Regions from separate parts of the Glaciecola sp. 1036 genome, predicted to be linked through region 1. Evidence: predicted binding sites of a transcription regulator. Region 1 holds the regulator's gene; the other holds the start of a gene.
What was found. The regulator LexA, encoded in region 1, represses DNA repair genes until DNA is damaged. The targets are predictions, from matches to a motif close to TACTGTATNNNNATACAGTA.
Positions count from the first base shown of each region.

Region 1 (8,625 bases):
ATTTCTGGCCATACCAAGGGCATTATAACTTGTTTTAGACTGATTGAGTTATCTGAAAATGCCAAGGTGCCGTCTGCTTGGCTATCGAGTAAATTGTTATCTTTTAAAGCATTCACAAAGGTACTGAGCACATTCTTGTCATAAAATTCTGGGGATTTTAAACCATATAGCGATGACAGGCGTTCAGCCACAGTTACAGCTTGGCGTTCTAATTGAGCGCGACCTATGGATTTTTCGTTTTCCAACACACTTAAAACAACAGCATACCGCTGCCAAGTTTCTTGCATAGTGCGGCTTAGTAGCCATGCAGGATTGAACAAATGACTGGAAGTGTCTGGAGGTGATAAATACTTACCCGCCTGCACCAATAATCCGCGTTCTTTAAAGTATTGAATTAATGATTCGGCGTATTCAATCGCTTCCTCTTGAGTTTGATGCATAAAAAACTCACGCTTCAACAGAGGGAAAAGTTGTTCAACAGTATGCAGAATCTGTTTGCGTTCAATCCTTTTATGCACAAAAGCCACTGCCATAATCAAACTGGCGATACTGAACATGTGAATTATGTTGTTTCGATAAAATGTTAGCAACACCGCCGCGCCTTCTTTTGGTGATACCATGGTGCCGTATTTGTCCTGAGTTTGTTGAAATCTATTTAAGGCAAGCGTGCGATTGACTAGAGCATCAGCGGTTTCGTCGGGTAGTGTTGCATCCTTACTATATGGCACGGCTTCAAACATCTTTAAAAATTCCGCAATCGCGTCTTTAAGTTCCCGTTTACTGGCCACATGAGTTTTTGAGCTCAATAAGCATAAGGCCACTATGGCGGTGCCGTTTATGGCTGAAGCTTTATTGATGCGGGTCATCACCTGATTAGCCAAGCTGTTCACTGCAGGCGTTAACCACTGAGGTTTTTTATCCTTTTGCTGAGACTGAGCGCGCCAATCCGGCACAGCTCCGTCTAAAAATTGGCTCAATTGAATAGGAGCACCAAAGTTTACAAACCCATGGCCATAGTTTTTTAATTTGCGGATGGCAGAAAACACCTGAGCAGGAGATTCTTTCTTTTTCGACTTACCCGTCAGCTCTTTCATGTAGCTTTTCACTTCCATGACATGCTCATAACCAATATACACTGGTACAATTGACACCGGGCGGTTAATTCCTTTGGTCATGGCTTGAATCGTCATTGCTAACATGCCTGTTTTTGGCGGAAGCAAACGTCCCGTTCTGCTTCTTCCGCCTTCAGGAAAATATTTAACTGAATACCCTTTATTGAAAAGTAATTCTAAATATTCTCTAAAAACTGCGGTGTAAACTTTATTCCCACCAAAGCTTCGACGTAAGAAAAAGGCGCCGCTTTTACGGAAAATTGGACCTGCTGGCCAAAAGTTTAAGTTTATACCCGCAGCAATGTGGGGCGTTACTAAGCCTTCATGATAAATGACATAGGTTAGTAACAAGTAATCCATATGACTTCTGTGGCAGGGTACATAAATAATTTCATGCCCATTTTTGGCCAATTCACGCACGCGTTCTGCGTGTCCTACATCTATACCGTCGTAAATTTTGTTCCAAATACGGGTAAGAATTCTGTCACCAATGCGAATTAAGCCTTCGCGATAATCTGCAGCAATTTCATCTATATAAGCACGAGCATCTTTTCGGGCTTTTTCAGTAGAAATACCTTTTTGGCTGACTTCTTCTGCCATGGCAGCCTTAACAGACTCTGAGCCCAAAATTGAATTATACAGGGTTTGTCTTTCTAATAAGGTGGGCCCGCTTAAGGTTTGACGTTTACGTTGAAAATGTGTGCGTGCAACGCGCACAAGTTTTTGTGCAATCTGTTTATCACTACCATGTAAGTCAGCGAGTTGTCGTGTCGATACCGCCTGAGAATAACTGACAAAATTATCCCGGCCGAAAAATATCACTATCATGGCTTTGCGCAGCCAGTTAGGCGAGGCTTTGCTAGCGAATAGCTGGGCAAATCCAGATTTTTCCTTTCCTGCAGAGCGTCCCCATGTAATAAACACAGGCACAACTTGAAAATCTAAATCTTTTTGTTCCCGATGAAGATGAAATAATTCAGTTAAGATATCTTCAATTGCAGTGGGTTTTACTTTACGGGTTAAAATACTTTGAGGGCGTTCAAGAAAAAAACGCCTTTTGGTTTGATAACCGCCAATATCTACTACGTCTTGAGGATCAGGTAACCCCAATTGTTTTACTGACTTAGATAAAGCGATCTGATCAGTAAACGACTCTGTTTGCAGTAAATATAGAATAGGTTTGGATTTGTCGATGCCCAGTTCTTTTTCGACATCTGCCGGTACACTTTTTACTGACACTAGCCAGCTGATTGGCTTTTCCAACAGCCATCGAAGCGCAGCTCGAATAGGGTTCATGTTTGCTCCATCACAAATTTCTAAAACGATCCTACCATGTAGTTATTTACTTACCCTAATACTAGATGGCTTAGTAGTAGACCGTTGTTTATTCTTAGTCGTTCATTATAAACCAAATTTTTTACAAGCTAAGCTTTTGATTATCAACAGTTGCGTTTTAATTCACATTGGTTATACTGCTCACATAACTGTATAGAAAAACAGGCTGTTTATGCGTCCACTAACTCAACGACAACAGGAAGTACTCGATCTTATCAAGAGCACTATGCTCGATACTGGTATGCCACCAACGCGCGCAGAAATTGCAAGGCAATTGGGGTTCAAGTCGGCAAATGCTGCTGAGGAGCACTTAAAAGCCTTGGCTAAAAAGGGGGTAATTGACATTTTACCCGGAACTTCCCGTGGGATTAAACTGAATTGCGCATTAGATGATGAAGTTGAAGAAGGCTTGCCTTTGATTGGTAAAGTAGCGGCCGGTGAGCCCATTCTAGCGCAAGAGCATGTGGAATCTCACTATAAAGTTGATCCCGCTATGTTCCATCCCAATGCTGATTACTTGTTGCGCGTACAGGGAGAAAGTATGAAAAACATCGGCATTATGGATGGTGACTTATTGGCTGTGCATAAAACTAAGGATGTACGCAATGGGCAGGTGGTAGTTGCCCGAGTGGACGAAGATGTTACTGTGAAACGCTTAATCCAGAAAGGCTCTCAAGTCATATTGGAAGCGGAAAACGATGACTTTGCTCCGATCAAGGTTGATCTAGCTTCACAATTTTTCACTATTGAAGGACTTGCAGTTGGTGTAATTCGCGATTCCAATAACTTCTAAAAATTTTAAACAAAAATTAACAAAAAAGCGGCTTTAATGCCGCTTTTTTGTTCAAATCGGTCAAATAATAAACTGTAAATATAAAAAAACGCCAAATCTCACTACTTTTTTTAAAAAATCTCTTTACGCCAAGCTTTTATTGGTTAATCATTGTACACTTATTCACAATCTGATAACAAAAAACAAACGTGAATGTCGATTTCAGGAAATTAGCATTGTTTTATGGATATCTCGGGGGAGAAAAGTGTGAAGTCACTCAAAGCCGTAATGGGATTATTAACGCTATGTGTACCTTTCTTCAGTTTTGCCCAAAGCGCAGCTGAACGATCTGACTTAAACTTAAGGCGCGGTGTCACTGATATCAGTGATCAGGTGTATGGGTTACACATGTTGATGTTTTGGATATGTGTTGTCATTGCTGTCATTGTGTTTGGTGTGATGTTTATAGCTATGCTTAAACATCGCAAGTCGAAAGGGCATGCACCAGCCAATTTTCACGAAAATGTAAAAGTAGAAATTGCTTGGACGGTTGTGCCTTTTATCATTTTGATTGTGATGGCAGTACCTGCTGCTAGCACTTTGATGGACATGGAAGATGTCAGTAAGCCTGACCTCAGTATTGAAGTAACTGGCTCTCAATGGAAATGGCATTATAAATACATGGACCGAGAGGTCGAATTTTTCTCTTTATTAGCATCTCAAAGAGAGCAAATTGAAAATAAATTTCCTAAAGGTGAAAACTACTTATTAGAAGTTGATCGTCCTTTAGTCATTCCAACCGGACAAAAAGTCCGCTTCTTAATCACTTCCGATGATGTTATTCACAGCTGGTGGGTTCCTGATTTTGCAGTTAAGAAAGATGCTAATCCTGGGTTTATTAATGAAGCCTGGACCAGAGTCAATGAACCAGGGGTGTATCGAGGACAGTGTGCAGAATTGTGCGGCAAAGACCACGGGTTTATGCCAATTGTCGTGATTGCAAAAGAACCCGCTGAATTCGACCGTTGGATTGATGAACAAGAACGCATTGCTCAAGAAAAACGCGCCGAAGAAGAACGCCTACTTGCAATGAATATGAGTAAAGAAGAGTTAATGGCCTCAGGTGAGCAGATTTATAACTCGGTGTGCGCAGCTTGCCATCAACCCTCAGGTGAAGGTTTGCCCGGGGCTTTCCCTGCACTTAAAGGTTCTGCATTTATATTAAATGACCGTCAAGGCCATATCGACGTTGTGGTTAATGGTCGTGCTGGTACTGCCATGCAAGCCTTTTCTAAGCAATTGAGTATGTCTGAAATTGCGGCGGTTGTGACTTATACGCGAAATGCTTGGGGGAACAACACAGATGATCTTGTGCAAGCAAAAGACGTTAACGATTTAATTCAAGGTAAATAAGGGGCAAGAGCATGGCTACAGTAACAAATACTCCAGCGGACACGCACACTGCCGATCATGGACATGATGATCACCATCATGGAGCACCCAAAGGTATTTTACGATGGGTGTTGACTACTAACCATAAGGATATAGGCACCCTTTATTTGTGGTTTGCTTTTATTATGTTTTTGGTTGGTGGTGCAATGGCAATGGTCATTCGTGCCGAACTATTCCAGCCTGGTCTACAAATCGTTGACCCGAACTTTTTTAACCAAATGACCACAGTCCACGGTTTGATCATGGTATTTGGCGCAGTAATGCCAGCCTTTACCGGTTTGGCAAACTGGCTAGTACCTATGATGATAGGTGCGCCAGATATGGCGCTACCGCGGATGAACAACTGGTCATTTTGGATATTGCCTTTTGCTTTCTTAATACTACTTTCCAGTTTATTTTTAGAAGGCGGCGGTCCAAATTTTGGCTGGACCTTCTATGCTCCATTATCAACCACTTATAGTGGTGATAGCACTGCCCTGTTTGTGTTCTCGGTACACATTATGGGCATAAGTTCTATCATGGGCGCAATCAACGTAATTGTTACTATTTTGAATATGCGCGCACCAGGCATGACATTAATGAAAATGCCTATGTTCGTATGGACCTGGTTAATCACGGCATTTTTGCTTATCGCTGTAATGCCAGTGCTAGCTGCTGCAGTGACTATGGTGTTAACAGATAAATTCTTTGGTACTAGTTTCTTTGATGCAGCTGGTGGCGGTGACCCGGTTATGTTCCAGCATATTTTCTGGTTCTTTGGGCATCCAGAGGTTTACATAATGATATTGCCAGCGTTTGGTATTATTTCTCAAATCGTACCAACCTTTTCGCGTAAAAAGCTCTTTGGCTACGCGTCAATGGTATATGCAACGGCTTCTATTGCGTTGCTTTCGTTTATCGTGTGGGCGCACCACATGTTTACGACCGGTATGCCAGTCGGCGCTGAAATGTTCTTTATGTTTGCGACCATGCTGATATCTGTTCCCACCGGTGTAAAAGTATTTAACTGGGTCGCCACCATGTGGCGAGGGTCCCTCACCTTTGAAATTCCCATGATGTTTGCGATTGCCTTTATTGTACTATTTACCATTGGTGGATTATCTGGCTTGATGCTTGCCATAACACCTGTGGATTTCCAATATCATGATACATATTTTGTGGTCGCACATTTCCACTATGTATTAGTAACAGGTGCAGTATTCTCAATAATGGCAGCCGTCTATTATTGGTTACCCAAGTGGACGGGCAAGATGTTTGACGTCACTTTGGCGAAATGGCATTTCTGGTGTTCGTTAATTTCAGTTAATGTGCTTTTCTTCCCTATGCATTTCGTTGGCTTGGCGGGTATGCCAAGACGTATTCCTGATTATGCGTTGCAATTTGCTGATTTCAATAAATGGATAAGCATCGGTGGTTTTGCATTTGGTCTTTCACAACTGATCTTCTTAGTTCTGATAGTCAAAGCATGTCGCAAACAAGGTGAGCCAGTTACGGATCAAGTATGGGAAGGCGCCGAAGGTCTCGAGTGGGAAATTCCATCGCCTGCACCTTATCATACATTTGATACACCGCCGGTAGTGAAATAGGCGTTAACGCTCATGGCAGTAGAAGAAACTAACTCTGACAATCAAAAGGACGCTGGTGATATGCCTACCAATACCCAGCGTCCTAATCATGCTAAAACCGTTGGCAAATTGGTATTTGTTGTGGTTGCTATGTTCGGGTTTGGTTTCGCTTTAGTACCACTCTACGAAGTGTTTTGTGAACTCACGGGTATCAATGGAAAAACATCTGATACCGCAGCAGTTTATGAACCTATAGAAATAGATAAAACTCGCACTATTACAGTGGATTTTATTACCCGCACCAACACTGGCATGCCTTGGGAATTTAAGGCTGTGACTAAACGTGTTGAAATTAATCCTGGGGAGCTAAGTGAAGTCGCATTTTATGTGCGAAATCCAGCTTCTAGAGACATTATTGCCCAAGCGATTCCGTCTGTATCACCGGGACAAGCGGCACTCTATGTGAATAAAACCGAATGTTTTTGCTTTCGTCATCAGCCTTTAAAGTCAGGTGAAGAAGCTGTTATGCCAATGGTTTTTTACATTGATCCTCAACTACCTGAAGACATCAATTATTTTACACTTCAATACACACTTTACGACATTACGGAAAGAGTAGATGAACCAGTGGATGTCGCAATGAACTCAATTCAAGGGAGATAGCTATGGAACATACTGAAAAATATGAAAAATATTACGTTCCAGCACAAAGTGTTTGGCCTATTGTTGGCGCTCTTGCGTTATTTCTTATCGCAGTAGGTGCTGGTAATTATGTAGTAGAAGTTACGCGAGGTGAGTCAGGTTTTGGTGGATATGTACTAGCCACTGGGCTCTTTATTTTGTTTGTGATGGTATTTGGTTGGTTTAAAGATCAAATTCATGAATCAATGAGTGGTATGTACAGCGCGCAATTAGGACGCTCATATCGTCAGGGTATGGCGTGGTTTATCTTTTCAGAAGTCATGTTCTTTGCAGGCTTCTTTGGCGCATTGTTTTACGCTCGAGTAATTGCAATTCCATGGTTGGGTGGCGCATCTAACAACGCTATGACCAATGAGGTCTTATGGCCAAGCTTTGAAGCTATGTGGCCTTTAGTTAGCACGCCTGGCGGTATTCAAACCACTGCTATGGGTTGGTATGGATTACCACTGGCTAACACTATCATTCTGCTAGTGTCCTCAGTAACTCTGCATTTTGCTCATGTTGGCGTAGAGCAAAATAAAAGAGGACAAATTAAAGCATGGCTAGGCATTACTATTTTACTTGGCTTAGTGTTTTTAGTCTTACAGGGCTATGAATACTACCACGCTTATACTGACCTAGGGTTGACCTTGCAGTCAGGCATATACGGAAACACCTTTTTCTTGTTAACGGGTTTCCATGGAATGCACGTTACTTTAGGAACTATTATCTTAATCGTGTTGTTCTTAAGAGTATTTAAAGGGCACTTTACACCTGACAATCATTTTGCGTTTCAGGCGGGAAGTTGGTATTGGCATTTTGTTGATGTTGTTTGGTTAATGCTGTTTTTCTTTGTCTACATTCTTTAGATAAGGGTAAAACAGAACTAACTAATAGGGACGCGGATTTGGAGTAATAATGCCGGTGGCTATTGCAAGTAAAATCAAACAAAGAATGATTACTGAAGCAATAAGTCTGCGTCCTATAAACTTGCTCATCGGCTCTTTACTTTCTCCTTTCATCATAATCATCATTGCTTTAAACAGATTATATATTACGAAAAGTAACAGGCCACCGATTGCTATTTTTATCACTAACATTTCAACACTCCTTAGGTAACGGCAATGACAGATTCAAACAAAAAGCCGTTTCCAATAGTCGTCACCATAGTCGCAATTGCCGCAATTGTCATTATGTTCTTTTTAGGTTTTTGGCAATTAGATCGTAAACAACAAAAAGAACAAAGATTGTCGCAAATTGAACAACGTTCTAAACAAGACAACCTGAGCCTTGTAGAAGTCAGTGCAGCGCCTAGCGAGTTTCAAGACTATCAAGTGTTGCTCACAGGCCGTGCTTTAGAAGCCACCTTTCTTATTGATAATAAAATTTATCAAAGCAAGGTTGGTTATCAATTAGCCCAAGCAATAGAGACAACTACAGGCATTGTGATAGTCAATTTGGGTTGGATTCAAGGTAACAATACAAGAGATAGTCTTCCCGATTTTGTGCCTCTTACTGGAAAGGTCGAAATGACAGGAATCGTTAGTATTCCAAGTGATAATCTCTTTGTCTCAGAGACGCAAACTCAACAAGCTGAATATCCAGTGTTGTTGCAGCAATTAGATCTAACTGAGGTGTCTAACCAAATAGGCCAAGCAGTGTTACCTTTTGTTGTTTTGGCTTCGCCATCACAAGAAAGTCTCTTCGT
Region 1 is NZ_JBLWFH010000010.1:52,852-61,476, forward strand. It holds gene plsB (glycerol-3-phosphate 1-O-acyltransferase PlsB) at 1-2,408, opposite strand, end outside; gene lexA (transcriptional repressor LexA) at 2,620-3,240, shown strand; gene coxB (cytochrome c oxidase subunit II) at 3,508-4,632, shown strand; gene ctaD (cytochrome c oxidase subunit I) at 4,644-6,257, shown strand; gene ACNKW3_RS14510 (cytochrome c oxidase assembly protein) at 6,318-6,899, shown strand; gene ACNKW3_RS14515 (cytochrome c oxidase subunit 3) at 6,902-7,786, shown strand; gene ACNKW3_RS14520 (DUF2909 domain-containing protein) at 7,808-8,017, opposite strand; gene ACNKW3_RS14525 (SURF1 family protein) at 8,042-8,625, shown strand, end outside.

Region 2 (8,625 bases), on a different contig from region 1:
TAGGGTCTAGGGCATGCTGCTCATCCATTACATTAGATAATTCAGAAAACACCTCAGAACTCGATTGGTCTGACACAACAATAGATAAATCAAAAGAAGAAAAAGGACCCGATGACGCTAAGCCAATCGGAGCAGGAAAAGACATAAAATCTCCTGTGTAGATAAGTTAAACAATAGTATAGACAAATTTTAACTGTAATGAATTATCCGAATCTAAAGATAATTCAGAAACTTCAGTTATGAAGTTAACGCTAAACACGCTTTAAATAACTTCGTTTAATTTACACTTTTTCTAAATCAAAAGTAAGTTGATGGGAATCTTCTGGTATTGCGTCTACCAGACCAATATGTACACCTAATAAACGGGCTGATTTACCATTTCCTCTTTTAAATGCTTCATGTAAAAGGCTGGAAAAGATGTCGAGGTTAATGCTGTTAAATTTCTGTTCCTTAGTGGTTTGATGAAAGTCAGCAAACTTTACTTTAACCCCCAATTTATCAATTCGGTTTTCGTTTATATAGTTTTTAGCGCGTTTCTTAAGTTCAGGTATTAAGCGTTCGGACATGTACTCACTCAAGGCTTGTTCATTATTGAGATTTTCCGAAAATGTATGTTCTACTCCAACTGACTTTCTTATCCGCGAAACTTCGACACCTCTGTTGTCGATAGCATTGCATTTGCGCCACAGCGAAGCGCCAAATTTGCCAAATCGAGCGATAACATCCTTTTGTTCTAGCTCTCGAATATCTTTGCCCGTTAACCAACCAAGGGTTTTTAACTTTTCAAAAGTGACCTTCCCCACCCCTGGTATTTTATTTAATGGTAAATTATCAATAAAGGATTGCAGGTTCTCTGGGGTTACAACATATTGCCCGTTAGGCTTATTCATATCTGACGCCACTTTAGCCACAAATTTCAGTGGTGCAACGCCAGCAGATGCGGTTAAATTAAGTTCATCTTGGATACACTGCCTTATTTCCTGGGCAATCAGAGTCGCAGAACCATTGCAGTGCATCGTATCAGTCACATCTAAATAGGCTTCATCTAGAGAAAGGGGCTCGATAAGGTCGGTGTAGCGCTTGAATATACTGCGAATATGCTGACTTACTTCCTTATAAACTTGCATTCTGCCCGGCACTATAATCAACTCTGGGCATTTTCTCACAGCAATTGCCGTCGGCATTGCTGAGTGAATACCGTACTGCCGAGCAATGTAGTTGCAAGTGGATAGCACACCGCGGGTGCGTGAACGTCCGCCAACAGCTACCGGTTTATCAGCTAGTTCTGGTGCATCTCTGATCTCTACAGCTACGTAAAACGCATCCATATCAACATGAATAAACTTTTTCATTCTCGCACCTACACTGTTCATACATACAGTAAAACAAAACAACTTGTATTTGTCAATCTACGACTTTATGCTATAGTTTTTGAATAACTTATAACCAAGTTTTTATGAAGACACTACTTTTAACCTTAGTTCTTGTTAGTGGTGCGGTTTTCGCAAAACCGCCGGAAAGTACTATGCAACTTGGTATGGTTATATTTCCTCCTTTCACTATCGTGGATGACGGTGGCAGTTGTCAGGGCACCTTAAATGATCTGATGACAAACGTTTTCAAAGAGTCTACCTATAATTTCCATCTTACCTGTGCATCGCCTAAACGCATCTATAGAAGTATTACGAATAACTCGTTAGATCTTTCTATTAATGTAAAAACCACAAAAATGCTCGAAGGGCTTTTGAGTTACTCTGAAATTCCATTTTCTAGATTGACCATCATTCAAGGTCGTAATCCAAATGCTAAGGAAAAAAATACGGTTTCTTTATTGTATGGGTTTGACTATAACGGACACGCTAAGCGTTTAATAGACAGTGGGGTGGCGCCTGTTCATTCTAATTCAGTCGAAGTTGTAACCAATGCTTTTCTGTTAGGTAGAACAGAGTACTTACTTGCCTATAAAAGACCTTATGAGCATTTTAAACAGAAACTTGAATTGTCAGACACACCGCCCATTAAAGACATAATAATAGAAGAAGTGGATAGCATAGATGCCTTCATTGCTGTTAATAAGGGCAGCAAAGAACACGATAAACTTATCTCGTTGGTCAATTCTCGCTGGGTAAGAGCAGCAGACTAAAGAATCTGATTATCTTTCCATTCTTTAAGCTTTTCTTCTCTAGCCTCTTGTTTAGCTAGCCTTGCTTTTTTACGATCGCAGGGCTCAGGGCAATCACAAGCTTTACTAACGCCTAAAGCGCCAAGCCCACCACAAGAACCAGAAATGCTTTTTTTCTGAAAAATATAACCAACACCCATGGCCAACACCATAAGTAGAAAGAAAACAAACGCTAAAATGAATGTACTCAAAATTTGCCTCTAATGCATTACTGACACTGTCTTGTCAAAGGCAGTCGAATGATATTCTACGAAATCTTCGCCTTCCTTAACAACAAACAATGCCGGAATATTCTCTGATTCAGCGAAAGCTAAACCTTTTTCTTTTCCCATCACAATTAATGCCGTGGCCAGTCCATCTGCCATCATACTGGATTTATGAATCACACTTACAGCTGCCAAATTATGCTGTATGGGTTTAGCAGTAGAAGGATCGATCAAATGAGAATATCGAATACCGTCTTTTTCGAAATAGTTACGATAATCTCCAGATGTGGCTATCGCATTGTCACCGATAGAAATAATAACCTGAGCTGCTCTTTGGTTGGTCACAGGCTTTTCGATGGCTATTAACCAATCTTTATCTTCGGATTTCTTTCCTGAAATGCGCATTTCCCCACCAATATCCACTAAATAGTTAGTAATATGGTAAGACTCAAGTAAAGCAGCAATTTCATCTACCGCATAACCTTTGGCAATAGTCGATAAATCTATATACACATCAGGATGTGATTTAATTACAGCTCTATCATTTAATTGGAATTTATCTAGACCTACAAATTGCCTAACTTCTTCCACGTCTTCGTTTGTAGGCACTTTATTAGGCCTCATTGTAGGACCAAATCCCCAAAGGTTAACCAATGGACCAACGGTAATATCTAGCGCACCCATGCTCATGTGATGCAGTTCTATGGCTGCAGCTAGCACAAATTCCGTTTCAGCACTAATCCTAAAAGGAACGCCAGCAGGTGCTTTATTTAATCGCGATAGTTCTGAATCATTAATATAGGTAGACATTAAATTATTAATCTGTTGAAGACTTTGTTTAATTTCTAGATCTATCTGCTCTGTGTTAATTCGTTCTGCTTGAATATCATCGAGCACGAACTTGACGTTATACATGGTGCCCATGGTTGGTCCTGAAAAAGCAATCATCTCAGGGCTTTTAGGTGCACAACCAGTAACACTCAATAATGAACATAATGTTATTAGAACTAGAAAAAATCTGATACTCATCTCACAACTTAATCAATAAAAAAGGGGCGATTGCCCCTTTTAAAGTTACTTAGCGTTATATTATACGCGTTAACCGCCGAAGTCGTCCAACATAATGTTGTCGTCTTCTACACCTAGATCTTTAAGCATGTTAATAACAGCTGCGTTCATCATAGGTGGCCCACACATATAAAACTCACAATCTTCTGGTGCTGGGTGGTCCTTCAGATAATTCTCTAACAATACGTTGTGAATAAACCCTGTGTACCCTTCCCAATTGTCTTCCGGTTGAGGATCAGACAAAGCCACATACCAATTAAAATTGTCATTCTCTTTTTGTAGGGTATCAAAATCTTCTACATAGAACATTTCACGTAATGAGCGTGCACCATACCAGAATGAAATCTTACGCTTAGATTTAAGTCGACGCAATTGGTCAAAGATATGTGAACGCATAGGCGCCATACCTGCACCACCGCCAATAAACACCATTTCAGCGTCTGTATCCTTGGCGAAGAATTCACCAAATGGACCTGAAATCGTCACTTTATCACCTGGCTTAAGCGACCAAATGAAAGATGACATCTTACCCGCAGGTAGACTCAAATTATTCGGTGGCGGCGTAGCGATACGCACGTTAAGCATGATAATGCCTTCTTCTTCTGGGTAATTCGCCATTGAGTATGCACGAATTGTCTCTTCGTCTACTTTTGATTCAATGTCAAAGAAGCCGAAGCGCTCCCAATCACCTCGGTATTCCTGCGGAATATCGAAATCTTTGTATTTCACATGATGAGGTGGAGCTTCAATTTGAATATAACCACCGGCACGGAAAGGCACGCTTTCACCGTCTGGAATGCCAAGTTTAAGTTCTTTAATGAAAGTAGCTTCGTTATTATTAGAAATAACTTCACACTCCCATTTTTTAATACCAAATACTTCTTCTGGAAGTTCGATTTTCATGTCTTGCTTAATCGCTACCTGACATGACAAACGGCAACCTTCTTTAGCTTCACGTTTAGTGATGTGATCGAGTTCGGTAGGCAGAATCTCACCGCCACCTTCTTTAATGTCGACACGACATTGACCACAAGAACCACCGCCACCACAAGCAGATGATACAAAGATACCAGCGTCAGCTAGCGCACCAAGTAACTTACCGCCAGGAGAAGCTGTTATAGCCTTATCTGGATCGTCGTTAATGATGATTTGAACATCACCACTGGGCACTAATTTTGATTTTGCAAAAGTGATGATAAGTACAAGTACCAACACTATTGCGATAAACATACCTACGCCAAGGTAGATTTCAGACTGATTCATGATTTAATCCCCCTTACAACGATATACCAGTGAAAGACTGGAAGCCTAATGCCATTAGACCAGCAATCATAAACACTGAACCTAGACCGCGAAGGCCATCCGGTATATCTGCGTATTTTAACTTCTCACGAACAGATGCTAATAAAACAATAGCAATTGCCCAACCTAAACCGCTTCCAACGCCGTAAACAACACTCTCACCTAGGGTGTATTCACGTTGAACTGCAAACGCCACACCACCGAATATTGCACAGTTTACGGTGATTAGCGGCAAGAAGATCCCTAGCGCGTTGTATAAAGCAGGGAAAAACTTGTCAAGTAACATTTCCAGAATTTGTACCAAGGCGGCAATTACACCGATAAAGGTTAAGAAGTTTAAGAAACTTAAATCAGCATCAGGGAATCCAGCCCATGCTAATGCGCCAGGAGCTAAGATGTTTACATAAATAATCTGGTTAACCGGTACTGAAATACCTAGTACCACGATTACAGCAACGCCTAAACCCATTGATGTTTTGACTTTCTTAGATACCGCGAGAAAAGTACACATACCTAAGAACAGAGACAAAGCCATGTTTTCAACGAAAACAGCTCTAATAGCTAATGCAATATAATGTTCCATAGTAACTATTCCTTAGGTTCTACTTGTTCTGGACGAATGGTACGAATAAACCAAATCATCAGACCGATTAAGAAGAACGAACTGAAAGGTAGAATCAACAAACCGTTACCTTGATAGAACCCACCATTTTGAACAAGAGGAAGGATTTCAAATCCAAGGATAGTACCAAAACCAAATAACTCTTTAATGGTACCAATTACGATTAGGATAAATGAATAACCCAAGCCGTTCCCTATGCCATCTAAGAAACTCATCATAGGAGGGGACTTCATTGCATAAGCTTCAGCACGTCCCATTACTATACAGTTTGTAATAATCAAACCAACAAATACAGACAGCTGCTTAGAGATTTCATATGAATAAGCTTTCAAAATTTGGTCAACAACAATTACCAAGGATGCAATTATGGTCATTTGCACGATGATACGTACGCTTGACGGAATATGATTCCGGATAATTGAAATAAACAAATTTGAAAACGCAACTACTGAAGTTAGTGCCAATGACATAACCAAAGCAGTTTCAAGTTTAGTTGTAATCGCCAACGCAGAGCAAATACCAAGTACATGCAATGCAATGGGGTTACTATCGATTATTGGCCCGAAGAGGGCTTTTTTCATTTCTTTAGTATCAGCCATGTTCGTGCCCTATGATTTCCAAGATTGGTTAGTTAAATAGCTTTTGTAGCCGTTTTCACCAGCCCAGTATCTTAACGTATTTTCAACACCGTTACTGGTTAAGGTAGCACCAGAAAGTGCATCCACAGCATATTGCTTGCGACTATCAGGGATACTCTTATCAACAGAAATAGCTACATCACCAGAATCATCATATAACTTTTTACCATCCCACTTGGCTTGCCAATCAGGGTTTTGAACTTCACCACCCAATCCTGGCGTTTCTTTGTGTTGATAATAAATCAGTTCACGGATTGTTTCGCCATCGTTATCTACCGCTAAGAATCCGTACATCAAATCCCATAGTCCACTGCCATGTACTGGCAAAACGATGCGAGTGATATTACCATTTTCGTCTTTTATATGATAAACACTAGCAACTGTTGCACGACGTTGGAAACCGACATTACTATTTTCAACTCTTACTGTGTAGTCAGGATTATTAGCCGCTTTGTACATGTCATAGTCATCGAAAGGCTCGTCAACATATTGACCAGTAGCAATATCAATGAACTTCTCTTCTACACGGTTGCTATACACTTCAGCGACTTGTTCATTGTTACTTGCCAAGTCAATTAGTCCAGCAGCTGTTAGTATATTGGTTTTTTTATCCAAGGCTGCGTTTGTTTCTTGCAATGAGCGAAGACCAACAGCAGAACCCGAAACGATAATTGAACAAACCAGACAAACTGCAACGACAACGCCGATAGTTTTTCCTAAAGTTTCTTTTTTAGCCGACACGAGCAACCCTCCGTTTAATATTGCTTTGGGCAACAAAATAATCAAATAGAGGCGCCCATAAATTAGCGAACAGTATCGCAAGCATAATGCCCTCTGGGAAAGCAGGGTTTATTGCGCGAATAAGGATTGTCATAAATCCGATGAAGAAACCATACATCCATTTTGCTTTATTGGTGAAAGATGCTGACACCGGATCTGTTGCCATAAAGAACATACCGAACGCCAAACCACCAATGACATAATGGTAATAGAAAGGCAGGTTAAACATTACATTGGATTCTGAGCCGACTATATTCAGAAGTCCACCGAAGAAAGCTACACCTAAGGCAACACCACTCACGATACGCCAGCTAGCAATTCCCATGTATATTATAAATAGACCACCCAGCATAATAGCCAAGGTAGACACTTCACCAACTGAGCCTGGAAGGTAACCTACAAAGGCATCCCAGAAGTTTAACGCAGGTTCGCCATTAACGTAGCCAGTTTCAGCGGCAGTAAATTTACTTAACCAAGTTGCACCAGAAACACCGTCAGGCATTTGCGCAGCAATCCATACTTTATCACCTGAAATTTGTGCAGGATAAGCAAAGTATAAGAACGCGCGACCAGCAAGCGCTGGGTTAAGGAAGTTTCGACCAGTTCCACCAAAGATTTCTTTAGCGATAACTACACCGAAGGTAATGCCTAAGGCTACCTGCCATAAAGGTATAGTTGCTGGCAATGTCAATGAAAACAGAACCGAGGTTACAAAGAAACCTTCGTTGACTTCATGTTTACGGATTGATGCAAAAAGTACTTCCCAAAATCCACCCACAATGAATGTTGTTGCATAAATTGGAATGAAGAAGCAAGCGCCATAGAACATAGCACCCAACACTCCCGTACTGGCGTCTAGAGTGCCACCTAATGCTGTGAACAATGATGCTTGCCACATATCAGGTAATGCACCACCAAGAGCAATTGCATCTTGTGCTTGAACACCAACATTGTACATGCCGTAGAACATCGCAGGGAAAGTCGCCATCCATACCATAATCATGATACGTTTAAGGTCAATACTGTCTTTTACGTGGGTAGTAGATTTATTTACTTTACCCGGTGTATAAAAGATAGTCGCTGCCGCTTCGTAAAGGGCATAGAATTTTTCGTACTTACCACCAGCTTCAAACTGGGGTTCGATTTTTTCTAAATATGCTTTTAAACCCATCTTAACCCTCTGCTTCAATTTTGGTTAAACAATCACGCAAGATCGGACCGTAGTCATACTTGCCTGGGCAAACGTAAGTACAAAGCGCTAAATCTTCTTCATCAAGCTCCAATGCACCCATTTGTTGGGCACTATCAGTGTCACCTGAAATAATATCTCTCAACAGCATCGTCGGTAAGATATCTAATGGCATGATTCGCTCATAATTACCAATAGGTACCATAGAACGCTCAGAACCATTAGTGGTAGACGTCATGTCGAATTTCTTCTTACCTGCCAAGTGACCAAGATAAGCGCGAGTTACTGAATGTTTATCAGAGCCTGGCGTTATCCATCCAAGGAAGTGTTTCTCAGTATCTTCTTTTATCAAAGACACTTGTAAGTGGAAACGCCCAAGATAGGCGTGAGGTCCTGCAGCTTTAACACCGTTTAGCACTGAACCTGAAATCACGCGTACAGGTGCATTTTCATATTGTCCCTGCGTTAGCTCAACAACATGAGCGCCAATTTGTGTTTTTACAATTTTGGGCTTGCTCGCCATTGGGCCTGCAATAGACACCACACGAGACACGTCTAACTCACCAGAAGTTAGCGTAGCGCCTATAGCGATAGCGTCTTGGTAGTTAACATGCCAAACTTTTTTATTTTGACCTACA
Region 2 is NZ_JBLWFH010000011.1:64,581-73,205, forward strand. It holds gene ACNKW3_RS15255 (M17 family metallopeptidase) at 1-145, opposite strand, end outside; gene dinB (DNA polymerase IV) at 282-1,352, opposite strand; gene ACNKW3_RS15265 (hypothetical protein) at 1,457-2,143, shown strand; gene nqrM ((Na+)-NQR maturation NqrM) at 2,140-2,373, opposite strand; gene ACNKW3_RS15275 (FAD:protein FMN transferase) at 2,383-3,417, opposite strand; gene nqrF (NADH:ubiquinone reductase (Na(+)-transporting) subunit F) at 3,487-4,719, opposite strand; gene nqrE (NADH:ubiquinone reductase (Na(+)-transporting) subunit E) at 4,733-5,341, opposite strand; gene ACNKW3_RS15290 (NADH:ubiquinone reductase (Na(+)-transporting) subunit D) at 5,347-5,979, opposite strand; gene ACNKW3_RS15295 (Na(+)-translocating NADH-quinone reductase subunit C) at 5,989-6,759, opposite strand; gene ACNKW3_RS15300 (NADH:ubiquinone reductase (Na(+)-transporting) subunit B) at 6,749-7,969, opposite strand; gene ACNKW3_RS15305 (Na(+)-translocating NADH-quinone reductase subunit A) at 7,971-8,625, opposite strand, start outside.
Region 2: dinB (DNA polymerase IV) is a predicted target of LexA. The motif match lies at 1,364-1,383, and genes of this name have one in related genera.